Regions from separate parts of the Gordonia sp. NPDC003376 genome, predicted to be linked through region 3. Evidence: predicted binding sites of a transcription regulator. Region 3 holds the regulator's gene; each other region holds the start of a gene.
The links. Region 3 encodes LexA, which represses DNA repair genes until DNA is damaged. Its sites were predicted from a motif close to CGAACANNTGTTCG; they were not measured.
Positions count from the first base shown of each region.

Region 1 (5,023 bases), 110 kb from region 3:
CAGGTCGATGCCGAGTTTCGGCTCCGGGGAGCCGCCGCCGGTGAAGAAGATCAGGAGATAGACCAGGGCCAGAAGTGCGATGAACGCCGTGAGTGGCTGCCACGGCGGGACCTCGCGTGAGGTGGACCGCTTCTGTGCAGCACCCTTCTGGGCGGCCCGGCGGGGGGTTGTCACGGTGTTCTCGATCTCCTCTTGTGCTGACGGTCGACTCCGGCGCCGCCACTCTACTGCTCCGTCAGATGCGTGTCGGCAACCGACATGCCTCCGCCCCCGGCGTCGCCGGGGGCGGAGAGTCGGGACCGTTCAGGCGAGCTGTCCGGTTTGTCGGATCGACGGTCCGATCACTTGTCCGAATCGGCCGAACTGTCGCCACCCGACTTGTTCAGGTTGGGGCCGTCGAGCGGCGGGGTGTCCAGATCGTCGTCGTCGGTCTCGACCGGGGTGTGGCCCGGGTAGGTCGCGGCGGCATCCTCGGTGAGGACCACACGCATGATCGCGAGACGGTTCCAGCGGGTCACCACACCGGTGGCGATCTCGACGTCGACGTAGTCCGACGACGACGAATCGATCACGGTGCCGAACAGGCCCGAGGTCAGCTGCACCCGGGCACCGGTCTGCACCGAGTTCTGCATGTCCTGCATCTCGGTCGCGCGCTTCTTCTGCTTGCGCACCGAGAAGAACATGAATGCGACCAGCAGGACCAGCAGCACGGGGAAAAACAGGGATTCCATGGAGAGACGTCTTCCTTCATCACTTCGGCGAGGCCACGTCGGGCCGCACACACACTTCTTCCAGTGTGCCATGCGGGGGCAAGCCCACCACCGAGCCCGCGTCGGAATTGTCCGATCAGAGGTCGTCCGACACCGATCGTGTGCCCACCTCCCGGGGCCGGACCCCGAAGGTGGCGTTCATCGCACCCGCCGGCGGCGTCAGGCCGAGATGGTGCCAGGCGGCGGCGGTCGCGACCCGGCCGCGCGGGGTGCGCGCGATCATCCCGGCACGCACCAGAAATGGTTCGCACACCTCCTCGACGGTCGCGGGCTCCTCCCCGACCGCCACGGCCAGGGTCGACACACCGACCGGTCCCCCACCGAATGCCCTGATCAGCGCGTCGAGGACGGCGCGGTCGAGCCGGTCGAAACCGAGTTCGTCGACGTCGTAGACCGCGAGCGCGGCCCGGGAGACGTCGACGGTGATCACCCCGTCGCCGCGGACCTCGGCGTAGTCGCGGACCCGGCGTAGCAGTCGGTTGGCGATACGCGGGGTCCCTCTCGAGCGGCTCGCGACCTCGGAGGCGGCCTCGGGCCGGAGGTCGATGCCGAGGATGCCTGCCGAGCGTCGGAGCACCTGTACGAGCTCGTCGGTGTCGTAGAACTCCATGTGCGCGGTGAAGCCGAACCGGTCACGTAGCGGTCCGGTGAGCGATCCGGACCGGGTGGTGGCGCCGACCAGCGTGAACGGTGCGACGTCGAGCGGGATGGAGGTGGCGCCGGGGCCCTTGCCCACCACCACGTCCACCCGGAAGTCCTCCATCGCGAGGTAGAGCATCTCCTCGGCGGGGCGCGCGATGCGGTGGATCTCGTCGATGAACAGGACGTCGCCCTCGATCAGGTTCGACAGCATCGCCGCGAGGTCTCCGGCCCGCTCGAGTGCCGGACCCGAGGTGACGCGGATGGCCGATCCCATCTCGGCGGCGATGATCATGGCGAGGGATGTCTTGCCGAGGCCGGGCGGTCCCGACAACAGGATGTGATCGGGGGTGCCGCCACGCTTCTTGGCGCCATGGAGGACGAGTTCGAGCTGCTCGCACACACGGGGCTGGCCGATGAAGTCGGCCAGCGACCGCGGCCGCAGCCCGGCGTCGAAGTCGGCGTCGGCCCGCACCGGGGTGGCACTGACCTCGCGTTCGAGGTCCTCGGGGTTGAAATCCCCAGGGTTGAAATCCCCAGCGCCGAAATCCCGGGGGGCGTTCACGCGGTCCTACCCAGCCGCTTGAGTGCGTGTCGGAGTGCCTCGGACGCGTTGGCGTCGGGGTCCTCGGCGAGCACCGCGGCCACCGCCTTCTCCGCCGGGGCGGCGGTGAAACCGAGTCCGATGAGAGCCTCGGTGACCTGCGGCCCGATCCCGCCGAGGCCGGCCGGTCCGGCCCCTGTGGCGGACTCGGACACCGGTCGGTCGACCTTGTCGCGCAGTTCCACGACGAGCCGTTCGGCCACTCGTTTGCCGATGCCGGGCACAGTGGTCAGCGCCTTGACATCGGAGTCTGCCAGGGCCCGGCGCAGGGCGTCGGGGACGAGGACCGCGAGCGTGGCCATCGCCAGGCGTGGACCGACGCCGGTCACCGTCTGCAGCAGGGCGAACAATGCACGGGCGTCGGGTTCGGTGAACCCGTAGAGGGTCATCGAGTCCTCGCGCACGATCATCGTGGTGAGCAGTGTGGTCTCGTCACCGCGGCGCAGCCGCGAGAGGGTGTCGGGGGTGGCCAGTACGCGGTAACCCACACCGGCACAGTCGATCACGACGTGGTCGAGGGCCACCTCGACCACCGGTCCGCGTACCGACGCGATCATGCACTTCTCCCCTCGTCGCCGGCGGTGCGCCCGGCCCGGGCCGCGGCGACCCGTTGTCTGTGGATCTTCGCCATCTCGTCGGCCTTGCGCTGGGCGGCCGCCATCCGTTCGATCATCGGCCCACGCCAGCAATGGCAGATGGCCAGTGCCAGCGCGTCGGCGGCGTCGGCCGGGCGCGGCTTGGTCTGCATCCCGAGGATACGGGTCACCATGGTGGTGACCTGCGCCTTGTCGGCCCGGCCACTGCCGGTGACCGCAGCCTTGACCTCCGACGGGGTGTGGAACCGCACGGGGATGTTGCGCTGCCCGGCCGCCAGGGCGATCACACCGCCCGCCTGGGCGGTGCCCATCGCGGTGGACACCTGGTTCTGGGCGAACACTCGCTCGATGGCGACCACGTCGGGCTGGTGGACGTCGAGCCAGTGGCACGCCGCGGTGTACACCGCGAGTAGGCGTTCGGCGAGATCCATGTCGGTGGGCGTGCGCACCACGTCGACGTCGAGCGCCGTCACCTGCCGACCGTTCCCCGACTCGACCAGTGCGATACCGCACCGGGTCAGGCCGGGGTCGACACCCATCACCCGCAAGACCGCACCCCTCTTCACAACGAACAGTTGTTCGAGATCTTACCGAGTGGGTGCGACGGTCACGCGCACCGACACGGCACGACGGGCAGACTGGATGCGACATGACCACCTTCCATCCGAGCACCCCGGACGGACTCGTCGACGAGTGCATCACACGCATCCGACGGATCGACGGGGCCGGCGTGGTGATCGTCGACGGTCCCGCCCCCGCGCGTCCGGACGACCTCGCCGAGACGATCGCCCGGCGGCTGCGCGCCGAGGGACGTGCGGCGGGTGTGGTCCGCACCGACGACTACCTGCGGCCGGCGTCGTTGCGTTTCGAGTACGGCCGCGCCGATCCGCTGACCTTCCGGGACGGATTCGTCGACCATGCGGCGATCGACCGCGAGGTGATCGCCGCGCTGCACCGGCACGGCCGCTGGTTGCCCCGACTGTGGGATGCGCAGCGGGACCGCTCGTTTCGCGACTCCACGCAAGCGGCGACCGCCGACCAGATCGTGCTGGTCGGCGGCCCGATGCTGCTCGGTCGAGGTCACGACGCGGATGTGACGATCGCCCTGCGGATGTCGGGGGCCGCGCTGCGGCGACACCTGCCCGGCGACGAGCACTGGACGGTCGATCCACTGCTCGAGCACGCCGCGGGTGCCGGGCCCGCCGACATCGAGGTCCGCTACGACCACCCGGCACGGCCGGCGATCGCCGTCCGGTGACCTGCGGTTTCAGCAGGTGATCCAACGCTTGCCTGCGGCAGCAGGCGGTCGAACGCTTGCCTGCGGCAGCAGGCGGTCGAACGCTTGCCTGCGTCAGCAGGCGGTCGAACGCTTGCCTGCGTCAGCAGGTGGTCCAACGCTTGCCTGCGTCAGCAGGTGGTCCAACGCTTGCCTGCGGCAGCAGGTGGTCCAACGCTTGCCTGCGTCAGCAGGTGGTCCAACGCCGACCTGCTGCGCGCCGGGGAACTCGTCAGTCGTCGAGTTCGGCGAGGACCTCATCGCTGATGTCGACGTTGCTGTAGACGTTCTGCACGTCGTCGGAGTCCTCGAGCGCGTCGATCAGCTTGAACACCTTGCGGGCGCCCTCGGCGTCGACGGCGACCTCCACGGAGGCGCGGAAGCTGGCCTCGGCCGAGTCGTAGTCGATTCCGGCGTCCTGCAGCGCGGTGCGCACGGCGACGAGGTCGGTGGGCTCGCTGACGATCTCGAACTGCTCGCCGAGGTCGGTGACCTCTTCGGCACCGGCGTCGAGCACGGCCATCAGGACGTCGTCCTCGCTCTGACCGTCCTTGTCGAGGGTCACCACACCCTTGCGGGTGAACAGGTAGGCCACCGAACCCGGATCCGCCATGTTGCCGCCGTTGCGGGTCATCGCGGTGCGGACCTCACCGGCGGCGCGGTTGCGGTTGTCGGTGAGGCACTCGATCAGGATCGCCACACCGTTGGGGCCATAGCCCTCGTACATGATGGTCTGCCAGTCGGCGCCACCGGCCTCTTCACCGGCTCCGCGCTTGCGCGCCCGCTCGATGTTGTCGTTGGGGACCGAGGTCTTCTTGGCCTTCTGGATCGCGTCGTAGAGCGTCGGGTTACCGGCCGGGTCACCACCGCCCGTTCGGGCCGCCACCTCGATGTTCTTGATCAGTTTCGCGAACATCTTGCCGCGCTTGGCGTCGATGACCGCCTTCTTGTGCTTGGTGGTGGCCCATTTGGAATGGCCGCTCATACGCTGTTCCGATCCTTCCCGTGCACCGCGACCTCCGCCGAACGACCGGCCACGGGCAAACCAACTTCCTGACGTCGACAGTCCAGTCTACGGCGCCGGGTGGCGTGGATGACGCACCATGTCGACGAAATATGCGTGGACCCGCCGATCACC
Region 1 is NZ_JBSFRM010000002.1:167,229-172,251, forward strand. Features, by position in the region: gene secD (protein translocase subunit SecD) at 1-174, opposite strand, end outside; gene yajC (preprotein translocase subunit YajC) at 342-731, opposite strand; gene ruvB (Holliday junction branch migration DNA helicase RuvB) at 847-1,884, opposite strand; gene ruvA (Holliday junction branch migration protein RuvA) at 1,971-2,570, opposite strand; gene ruvC (crossover junction endodeoxyribonuclease RuvC) at 2,567-3,157, opposite strand; gene ACWDUA_RS02975 (hypothetical protein) at 3,259-3,867, shown strand; gene ACWDUA_RS02980 (YebC/PmpR family DNA-binding transcriptional regulator) at 4,118-4,870, opposite strand; gene pdxT (pyridoxal 5'-phosphate synthase glutaminase subunit PdxT) at 4,958-5,023, opposite strand, start outside.
Region 1: a site for LexA is predicted at 3,178-3,191, ahead of ruvC (crossover junction endodeoxyribonuclease RuvC). Genes of this name have one in related genera too.

Region 2 (5,023 bases), on a different contig from region 3:
ACATCGTGCGGGACGTAGTCGCCGACGGCGACAAGCAGATCGAAACGCACCTCCCACCGAACGGCCAGCGCCTGCAGTCGCGGGATGTTCACCGCGAGCAACACACGGCCCCGACTCGCGGTCTCCCGCAGAGGGATCACGGTGCGCGGCTGTTCGTCGTGCTCGTCGCGCGATCCCGCGGCAGGCTCCGCTCCTGGCGATTCGGCACCGCCGTCGTGGACGTCCGGGTACTGACGACGCACCGCTCCACGACCGTCGGCGGCGATCCACCGCAACAGTTGCGCCGAGTTGAGGACCGTCCCCACCTTGGTGACGAGTGCGACGAACAAGAAGGCGGAGACGACGGTCAGCACGGCAGCGATCGCGGTCGAGATACCAGGTGTGGTGTCATCCGGCTCCGACAACGCGAGATCCATCGCGACCATGACGCTGAACACGAAGGTGGCCAGGAAGAATCCGATCGACCAGCGCATCGTCGGTTCCCGTTGCAGGCGGGGGATCACCCGCACCGAGATCTGCGACGCACCGAACTGCATGGCAAGGGTGACCGCGGTGAACACCAGACCGGTGAGGGTGGCCATCGCGCCGGCGATCACACCGAGAACCGTGGCGAGCGTTCCGGAATCGACGTCCAAACCGACGGATTCGTCGAGGGTGATGCACAGGATCGCGGTGACGATCGCGAGGACGATCAGGACCGCGGGCAGCCGCCAGGTGGGCGCCACACGTAGCGCCCGCCGGGTACGGTGCCACCGGATCGCGGTGGCGATCGCGTTGGGTGCCACGGCCTTCGGCACCGCGTTGTCGGCGACCGGCAGCTGTGGAGTGAGGGCGGGCGGCTTGTCGGGGACACCGAACCGTCCGGCAAGGGCCTCCTGCACGACGATCTTCCAGCGGATCAGGGGTTCGCGATACCGGACCTCACGGGCGACGGCCTTCTCGTACTTGGCCTCTCGCGATCCGTAGAACCACCGCGACCATGGTGATGCCGGACGGGCCACCCGAATCGCGCCGAACAGCAGCAGGAACGGCAGGAACATCCCTACCAGCCCGGTCCAGAGCTTGCCCTTCGCGAGGGTGATCACCGCGAGCAGCACGTTGATCGCCACCCCGATCACCACGCCGATTCGCTCGGACGGATCCGCAGTGTGTTGCCAGTCCCCCACCGCAGCCGAGATGTCCAGCGGCCGCAGCCCCACCAGGAAGAGCCCGCCGATCGCAACGGCGACGAACACCGCGTCCACCGACGAGCGGCCCTCCTCCTCCCAGTACACGTCGCGCAGGTGCAGGATGAGGGCGAACTCGTCGAGCACCAGGGCACAGCCGATCCCGAAGATCGACGCGAGGACCGCATCGGCGATCGGGGCGTCGTAGCGGGCGACGGCGATCAGCCCGAACCCCGACAACGCCATCATGATCACGCCGAAGAACTCGTGATGCAGGTGCAGTCCGCCAGGCGCCACGTTTCCCGGCCACCAGCTGACCTCGGCGCGGATCATCCGCACGCTGAACCGGATGAACAGGAAGGTCAGGATGAACGCGATCAGGAACAGGAACAACGGCAGCCGTCCGGGATCGATGACGGTGCGGTGGAACCAATCGGTCATCTCTGAAGTCCTCGATCCCTGCACGGTCCGGTCCGTATTGCACTGCCGATGAGCCTAGGGGATCAGGGGCCCGTCTACGAGTGATGTGGATGCCGCTGCATGGCTCGCCCGAGGCCGAACCATGCCATCCACGGCTTCGATCCCGGGGTCGACGCATGCCACGCACGCCATCGATGATCGTTCCGGGACACCGATTGATGATTGTGCGAGAATTCCCGGCGATGATCGAGCCGGGACGCCCATTGCTGATTGAGCCGGGACGCACATTGATGATTGAGCCGGGACCGAGCGTAGCGAGGACCCGAGTCGAAATCCCCGCAGCACACGCTGGGAGGCGACCACCTCCGAAGTGGTCAAGTCGACGACGTCGGCCGTCTGAGGTTTCGACACGCCTCGTCGCTACGCTCCTCATCGGCTCAACCATGTACGGCCAAAAGGTGATTGAGCCGGGACCGAGCGTAGCGAGGACCCGTGTCGAAATCTCCGCAACATACGCTGGGAGGCGACCACTTCCAAAGTGGGGACGCCGACGACTCGGCCGTCTGAGTTTTCGACACGCCTCGTCGCTTCGCTCCTCATCGGCTCGACCACCAACCGCTGCTTGCTGATTGAGCCGGGACCCCGTTTGTTGATTGAGCCGGGACCCCGTTTGTTGATTGAGCCGGGACCACCGTTGCTGATTGAGCCGGGACCGAGCGTAGCGAGGACCCGTGTCGAAATCCCCGCAACATACGCTGGGAGGTGACCACCTCCGAGGTGGTCACGTCGACGACGTCGGCCGTCTGAGGTTTCGACACGCCTCGTCGCTCCGCTCCCCTTCAGCTCAACCACCAACCGCCACTTGTCGATCACGCCGAACCAGAGCCGAAAACCAACCACCCCAAACCCCTTGCACACACCATCGAACACCTGTACCATAAAAGAATCTTCACGCGACAGGGGGTGAGCGTCGATGGCCAACGAGACCGATACCGGTACAACCGAACCCAGGACCGACGCGGCCCGTGCACTCGCCCTGATCACGCAAGGGTTGGACCTACTCGCCGCCGCCGACCTCACCGCCAGGAACGCCGACACCCTGATCACCATCGCGAAAACCGCCGAAAAATCGTTGAACCGGTTGACCTTCCAAAGCGACCGGGTGATCACCGAAATCAACCACCGAGACATCCACCGCGACCGCGGCTACCGCACCATCTTCGCGTTCATGGACACCGAACTCCACGCCTCCACCTGCAAAGCCCGACTCGAACGGATGGACCGCGTCCAACCCGAACGCTCCCTGACCGGCGAACCCACCCAGGCCGAATACCCCGAACTCGCGAAAGTGTTCGCCTCCGGCGACGCCGGCCCCACCCACATCGACATCGCCCTGTCCTGGCTCAAGAAAATCCCCCTCGCCGCCGCCTACGACGAAAAAATCGCCGCCGAACGCACCCTCGCCGGACACGCCACCGAATTCGGGGCCTCTGCACTCGGCACCTGCGGCTCCCGCATCATCGCCCACATCGACCCCGACGGCGAGCTGATCGAGAAGAAAGACCGCGACCGTCGACGCGGAATCACCCTCGGCAAACAAGGCGCCGACGGCATGTCCAAACTGTCCGGCTACGTCGACCCCATCCTGCGAGCCCGACTCGAAACACTCTTCGCCGCCTGGGCCAAATACGGGGTCAACAACCCCGACCAGCAGAACAGCATCATCGGCGACAGCCGCACCGCCGAGATGGTCGACCCCGACGCCCTGGAGGCCGCCGCCGTCAAAGACATGCGCACCCAAGCCCAACGCAACCACGATGCAGTGAACGCCCTACTGACCGCCGTGTTCGCCGACGGAATGCTCGGCACAACCAACATGGGTGTCCCGATCCAACTGATCGTCAAAACCGATGTCAACGACCTGATCCGCGAAGCCGGCTACGCCATCACCGCGACCGGAACCCTGATCCCCATCCCGGACCTGATCGACCTCGCCGCCGACGCCCAAATGTATCTATCAGTGTTCAAAGACCACACCGCCATCCCCCTGTACTTCGGGCAAGCCAAACGGATAGCCACGAAACATCAACGATTGATGTTGTTCTCCGCACCCGACGGACATCACTGCTCGGCACCCGGATGCGACCGAGCAGCAGCACACGTCGAAATCCATCACGCAGTCAAAGACTTCGCCGACGGCGGCCGGACCGACATCATCGAGTTGGCACCGGCCTGCCCCACCCACCACCGCATGGTCGGTGACCAACCCGGCCAATACACCACCGGGAAAGTCAGGTCGGGTCCGGACGAGGGCCGCACCTGGTGGCAACGCAACACCAAACCCGGCCAACCCCACAACGAGAAACACGTCAACCGGCTCCCCGACGTCGGACAACAGTATGTGGCACACCTGGCACAAGTACGCGCCGAAATCCACGGCACCGAAACCAACACCAGCAGCACCGAGACCGGTCAACCCGCCAAGGTCACTCTCGACAGCACCACCGACGACGGATTCGTCATGATCGACGACGATGCTCTGGTGATCACGGTGTTCGACCCACCCCTCGACCTCGACACCGGTCTGGACCAGAACCCCGACGACACCGGGATGAGACTCCCCATCCGGGAAGTCATCACCCCCGTCGGACCGATCGAGACCCGCCTGGTCGAGATCCTCGAAATCCTCGGACTCTGACCGCCCACTGGTGCCCGGGACCATGGTCTCGGGCACCACGAACCCGGGGACCCCCACTGACGAACGCAACGAGACCACCTGCATGACAGGTGGTCTCGTCGTGACTGTCTTCAGTTGTCTGCGACAGGTCCCTCAGACGCCGGCGGTCGCCCCGGTCAGGGGCGGGTGAGCGGCGAGTACTGCGTTCTCGTCGTCGCTGAAAGCCCGTGAGCGGGAGAGGAACCGCACCCCCTCGGGCGCCTCGAGGCTGAATCCGGCACCCCGGCCCTTGACGACGTCGAGGACCAGCTGGGTGTGTTTCCACAGTTCGAACTGGTCACCGTTGATCCAGACCCGCACGGCGGGAAGCGGTTCCGGGAGGACGATCTCGCCCACCAGCACATCGCGCTGGCCCACCCGGTACTCGCCGACGGGATAACACATCGGGGCGGAACCGTCACAGCATCCACCGCTCTGGTGGATCATGAGGCCGCCGTGCAACTCCGACAACTTGGTCAGGAGCTGCACGGCGGTGTCTGTGGCGACCACCCGATCAGGAACGTTCTGTTCTGACACGGGGTTCACCTGCTTTCGGTCGAGCTGGCTCAGAAGCGGCGGGATCTCCCGATCAGAAGAAGCCCTTCGCGTTCTGAGCGTAACCGACCAGCAGGTTCTTGGTCTGCTGGTAGTGCTCGAGCATCATCAGGTGGGTCTCGCGACCGATGCCCGACTGCTTGTAACCACCGAAGGCGGCGTGGGC
Region 2 is NZ_JBSFRM010000012.1:92,097-97,119, reverse strand. Features, by position in the region: gene ACWDUA_RS14325 (DUF2254 family protein) at 1-1,607, opposite strand, end outside; gene ACWDUA_RS14320 (DUF222 domain-containing protein) at 2,560-4,284, shown strand; gene ACWDUA_RS14315 (DUF779 domain-containing protein) at 4,417-4,839, opposite strand; gene adh (aldehyde dehydrogenase) at 4,892-5,023, opposite strand, start outside.
Region 2: a site for LexA is predicted at 2,510-2,523, ahead of ACWDUA_RS14320 (DUF222 domain-containing protein). Genes of this name have one in related genera too.

Region 3 (5,023 bases):
TGCACGAACGTCGTCTACGGATCGCCTGCCCCTCGTCGGCGACACGCGAGTCGATGACCTTGGTGTCTTCGTTTCTGCAGAACGGGCAGCGCATACCACGACAATACCGTCCCACCGGTCAGCGGTAACGCGGCGTCAGCAGTGGTTGCCCGACCTGGAGACCGCTGCCCGCCATGTCGTTGAGCTCGACGATCTCGTCAATCACCACCCGGGTCGGCATGTCCGGGGCCACCCGGGCGGCGATCGATCCGAGTGACTCCCCCGCCCGGACGTGCACCACCTGGGTGGAGACCGGAGACGGGACGGCGGCACGCTGGTAGTCCGAGCCGGCGATCGCGACGATCCACACCAGCATCGCGAGCGCGGCACCGGTCATCACCGCGACCGCGGTGGTGCGACGCCGACGATGGACTGCCGACAACACACCCCTCGACGCGGTGGACACCGGGACCCGCACCGGGTCGGCACAGGCCACACGGCCGGCCCCACCGCGCATGGCACCGGCACGACCCGCCACCACACGGCCACGACTCCGGATCTCGGCCGCGGCGCGGCGCTCGCCGGTGTGGGGTTCGCCGAAGCCGCGGGGCTGGACACCCGCGCGGGTGCCCTCGACCTCGCCCGGGTGCCCGAGCGCACCGCGGCCGCCGGGACGCCGACCGACGGGGTGACGATCGGCGCCGCGGACCCCTGCCGCAGGTCGCGGTACGGCGGCGACGGATATCCGGTCGGTGGGTGTGCCCACCCGACGTTCGGTTGTCAGGGTTGTCTGCATGAGAGAGAGCCTCCCGTTTCTCGATCACGCGTTCGATGAACTGTTGTTCGAAGTTCTATCACGGAGCTCTGACGAATGTCGTGGAAACACCTCGAACAGGTGTTTGAGGTTGTCGGGAACGTGGGATAACCTCGACCACAGAGATGCCGACGCGGGGCGGCACGGAAAGGACACGTACGCGATGAGTGACAAGACGCGGCGCGCGGCCGGGTCGTCGGGCGCGAAGTCGAGGGCCGGGTCGTCGAAGGCGGGGTCGCCCAAGGCGGCGTCGTCGAGGGCGGGATCGTCGAGGACCGGGGCGTCGAGGGCCGCGGCCGACCCGGATGCGATCGATCCGGTCGTCATCGAGGCCACGCTGACCCAGCGTCAGCGCGAGGTGCTCGAGGTGATCCGCCGGTCGGTCCGCGAACGCGGGTACCCGCCGAGCATCCGGGAGATCGGTGATGCGGTGGGTCTCAACTCGACCTCGTCGGTGGCCCACCAGCTGCGCACCCTCGAACGCAAGGGCCTGCTCAAACGCGACGCCAATCGGCCGCGTGCGGTCAACGTGCAGGACAACCAGATCGACCCGAATCCGTCGGACGACCCGACCGCGGCCGGTCTGCCCACCCCGGCATTCGTCCCGGTGCTGGGCCGGATCGCGGCCGGCGGACCGATCCTCGCCGAGCAGGCGGTGGAGGATGTCTTCCCGCTACCGCGCGAGCTGGTCGGAGACGGATCGCTGTTCATGCTCAAGGTTGTCGGCGAGTCGATGGTCGACGCCGCGATCTGCGACGGCGACTGGGTGGTGGTCCGTCAGCAGAATGTGGCCGACAACGGTGACATCGTCGCCGCGATGATCGACGGCGAGGCGACCGTCAAGACCCTCAAGCGGGGCAACGGCCAGGTGTGGCTGATGCCCCACAACGAGCTCTTCGACCCGATCCCCGGCAACACCGCCGTCATCCTCGGCAAGGTCGTCACCGTGATGCGCCGGGTCTGACACCCGGCTGAGTCGCCTCGACGAGAACCGCCTCCCGGAATCGCATCCCGGAAGGCAGTTCTTCAGACGGCGTCATCGTGCAGCGGTTGTCGCACAGGGATTCCCACACCGTGATTCACGGCCTCGCGGTTGTCACACGCGATGCACGGCCGTGCGGTTGTCAGCCCGCCAGGACCGCGGCTGCAGCCGCTCGCGCGTCGGCAGCCTGCGAGGTCGCCAGGGCCGCCCGTGCCGCGTCGCGGCATTGCGCCAGCGACACCTGCCCCAGCCGTGCACCGACACCCGCCGCCGCGACGGGGGCACTCGACAACGAGCTGACGCCCATCCCGACCAGGACGCAGGCGAGGAGCGGATCCGCGGCCGCCTCGCCGCACACCCCGACGGGTTTTCCGGCATCGGCCCCGGCCCGGGCCACACCCTCGATGAGGTGCAGCACGGCGGGCTGCCACGGATCGGTGAGCTCGGCGAGCTCGGCCGACATGCGGTCGGCGGCCATCGTGTACTGGGTCAGGTCGTTGGTCCCGATCGAGACGAAGTCCACTTCCGCGAGCACCGCCGACGCCAGGATCGCCGCCGACGGGATCTCGATCATCACCCCCGCGATCATTCCTCGCGCACGCACTTCGGCGGCGAACTCCGCGGCCTCGGCCGGACCGGCGATCATCGGTGCCATCACCCGCGCGGTGGCACCGGACTCGTGCGCGGCCCGGGCGATGGCATCGAGCTGGTTCATCCGGATCTCGGGATGGGTTGCGGTGAGCCGGTTTCCGCGAATACCCAGCGCGGGGTTCGCCTCGGTGTCGTGGTCGACGAACCGCAGCGGCTTGTCCGAACCGGCGTCGAGCGTGCGGATCACCACCTTGCCACCCGGGAAAGCGTCGATCACCTCGCGATAGAGCGCCGCCTGCTCGTCGATCGTCGGCTCGTCGGTGCGGTCGAGGAAGGTCAGTTCGGTGCGGAACAGGCCGATGCCCTCGACCGGATATCCGGTCGCCGCGCGCGCGGAGACCCCGTCCGCGACATTCGCGAGCACCGCCACCTCGTGACCGTCGGCCGTGCGGCCCGGTCCCGACCATGCGGCGACGACCTCGGCCTGCCGGCGGCTCGTGGCCACCGCCGCCTGCGCGGCGGCCGGAGCCGGCTCGATCTCGACGGTGCCCGTGGTGCCGTCGACGAGCACGGTGGTACCTGCCGCCACGGCACCGAGTCCGGGCACCGCCACGACACACGGGATGCCGAGCTGGCGGGCGATGATCGCGGTGTGGCTGGTCGGTCCGCCCAGTCGGGTGACCAGGGCGGTGACGAGCGCGGGATCGAGACCGGCGGTGTCGGCGGGGGCCAGGTCGTCCGCGAACAGCACCGACGGCGAGTCCGGTACCGGGACACCGGGTTCCGGGAGCTCCAGGACCTCGGCGATCACACGGTCGCGGACGTCCTCGAGGTCGGTGACGCGCTCGGCCATCACACCCCCGAGGGCGGTGAACATCTCGGCGAACTGGGCGGTGGCCCCGCTCGCGGCGAGGGCTGCGGGAGCGCCGTCGGCGATGCGCTTGGCCACTGCGCCGGTCCAGCCGCGGTCCTCGGCGAGCCCTGCCGTGGCGATCAGCACCTCGGCGGCCGCCCCCGAGGCGTGTGAGGCCCGGTCGCGAAGTCGCGCGGCCACCGCCGCTGCCGCCGCGGTGAACCGGGCCTGTTCGGCGCCGCGGTCGGCCTCGCCCACCTCGGTTCGGGTCTCGAGGTCGCCGGCGGGCCCGATGCGCACCCCCGCCCGGACCACCGGCCCGTATGCGATTCCCCCGACCACCGGAGTGCCCTGCAGCGACTTCATCGCCACCTCGTCCTTCAGCTGATTCACGACCGTGCCCTTTCACTCTGCACTCGTCTTGTGATCGAAGTTACAAGAAAAGCTTGACTTGTCAATACGTTCAGGCGTAAACACAGATATATCAACACCGATAACCACTTATATCCACAACCCTGGTGAGTGGCGTCACTCGATCGGAGCAACGTGTACGCGGAAGAACGACAGCGGGCGATCGCCGAACAGGTGAGCACGCACGGCCGGGCGTCGGTCAGCGACCTCGCCGAACAGTTCGACGTCACCGGCGAGACCGTTCGACGGGATCTGGCGATCCTGGAGCGCGGCGGACACCTCACCCGGGTCCACGGCGGTGCCGTGCGACCGGACCTCGCCCAGATCGGCGACGAACAGGGCGTCGCCGAGCGCGCGTCGAGCAGCTCGGCCGAGAAGGCGGCGATCGGCCGCGCGGCGGTCCGGTTCCTCCCACCGGACGGGGGTTCGGTGATCGTCGACGCGGGCACGACGACCTATCAGGTGGCACTGCATGTCCCGCAACAGCGGCGACTGACCCTGGTGACCAACAGCATCCCGGTCTCGGCGGTGATGACGGCACTCCCCGACTGCACCCTGCAGCTCATCGGCGGCCGGGTCCGCGGCGTCACCCAGGCGGCGGTCGGCGCGGACGCGGTGTCGCGCCTCGAGCGTCTGCGGGCGTCGGTCGCGTTCATCGGTGCCAACGGACTCAGCGAGGGCCTCGGGCTGTCCACGCCCGATCCCGAGGAAGCCGCGGTCAAGTCGGCCATGGTCCGCGCCGCACGGAAGGTGGTGGTCCTCGCCGATTCCTCGAAGATCGGCCGGGAGGATTTCATCTCCTTCGCCGATCTCGACGAGATCGACGTCCTCGTCACCGACGGCGGGATAGACCCGGCGTTCTCGGCGGCACTCGTCGCCCACGGTATCGAGGTCGTCATCGCATGATCGTCACCCTCACCGCACATCCGAGCCTCGACCGCACTCTCGAGATCACCGGCCCTCTCCTGCGCGGGGAGGTGCAGCGGGCCGTCGATGTCCGCAGCGAACCCGGCGGCAAGGGCATCAACGTCTCCCGGGTGATCGCCGAGAGCGCCATCCCGACCCGCGCCATCCTGCCCGCCCACGACGGCGATCCGCTGCTGGCCGCCCTCCACGGCGTCGGGCTCGAGATCGACGCCGTCGGGGTCACCGGCGACGTCCGCACCAACATCACGATCGCCGAGACCGACGGCACGACCACCAAGATCAACGCACCCGGACCGACGTTGGACGCCGACGCCGCCGACGCGCTCACGGCCCTGCTGCTCGATCGCGCCGCCGACGCCACCTGGGTGGCGTTGTGCGGTTCGCTCCCGGCCGGCGTCCCCGACGACTGGTACCGCACCCTCGCCGATGCCCTCGCCCCCCTGGGATGTCGCGTCGCGATCGACAC
Region 3 is NZ_JBSFRM010000002.1:277,619-282,641, forward strand. Features, by position in the region: gene nrdR (transcriptional regulator NrdR) at 1-94, opposite strand, end outside; gene ACWDUA_RS03520 (LysM peptidoglycan-binding domain-containing protein) at 119-775, opposite strand; gene lexA (transcriptional repressor LexA) at 957-1,757, shown strand; gene ptsP (phosphoenolpyruvate--protein phosphotransferase) at 1,918-3,585, opposite strand; gene ACWDUA_RS03535 (DeoR/GlpR family DNA-binding transcription regulator) at 3,766-4,536, shown strand; gene ACWDUA_RS03540 (1-phosphofructokinase family hexose kinase) at 4,533-5,023, shown strand, end outside.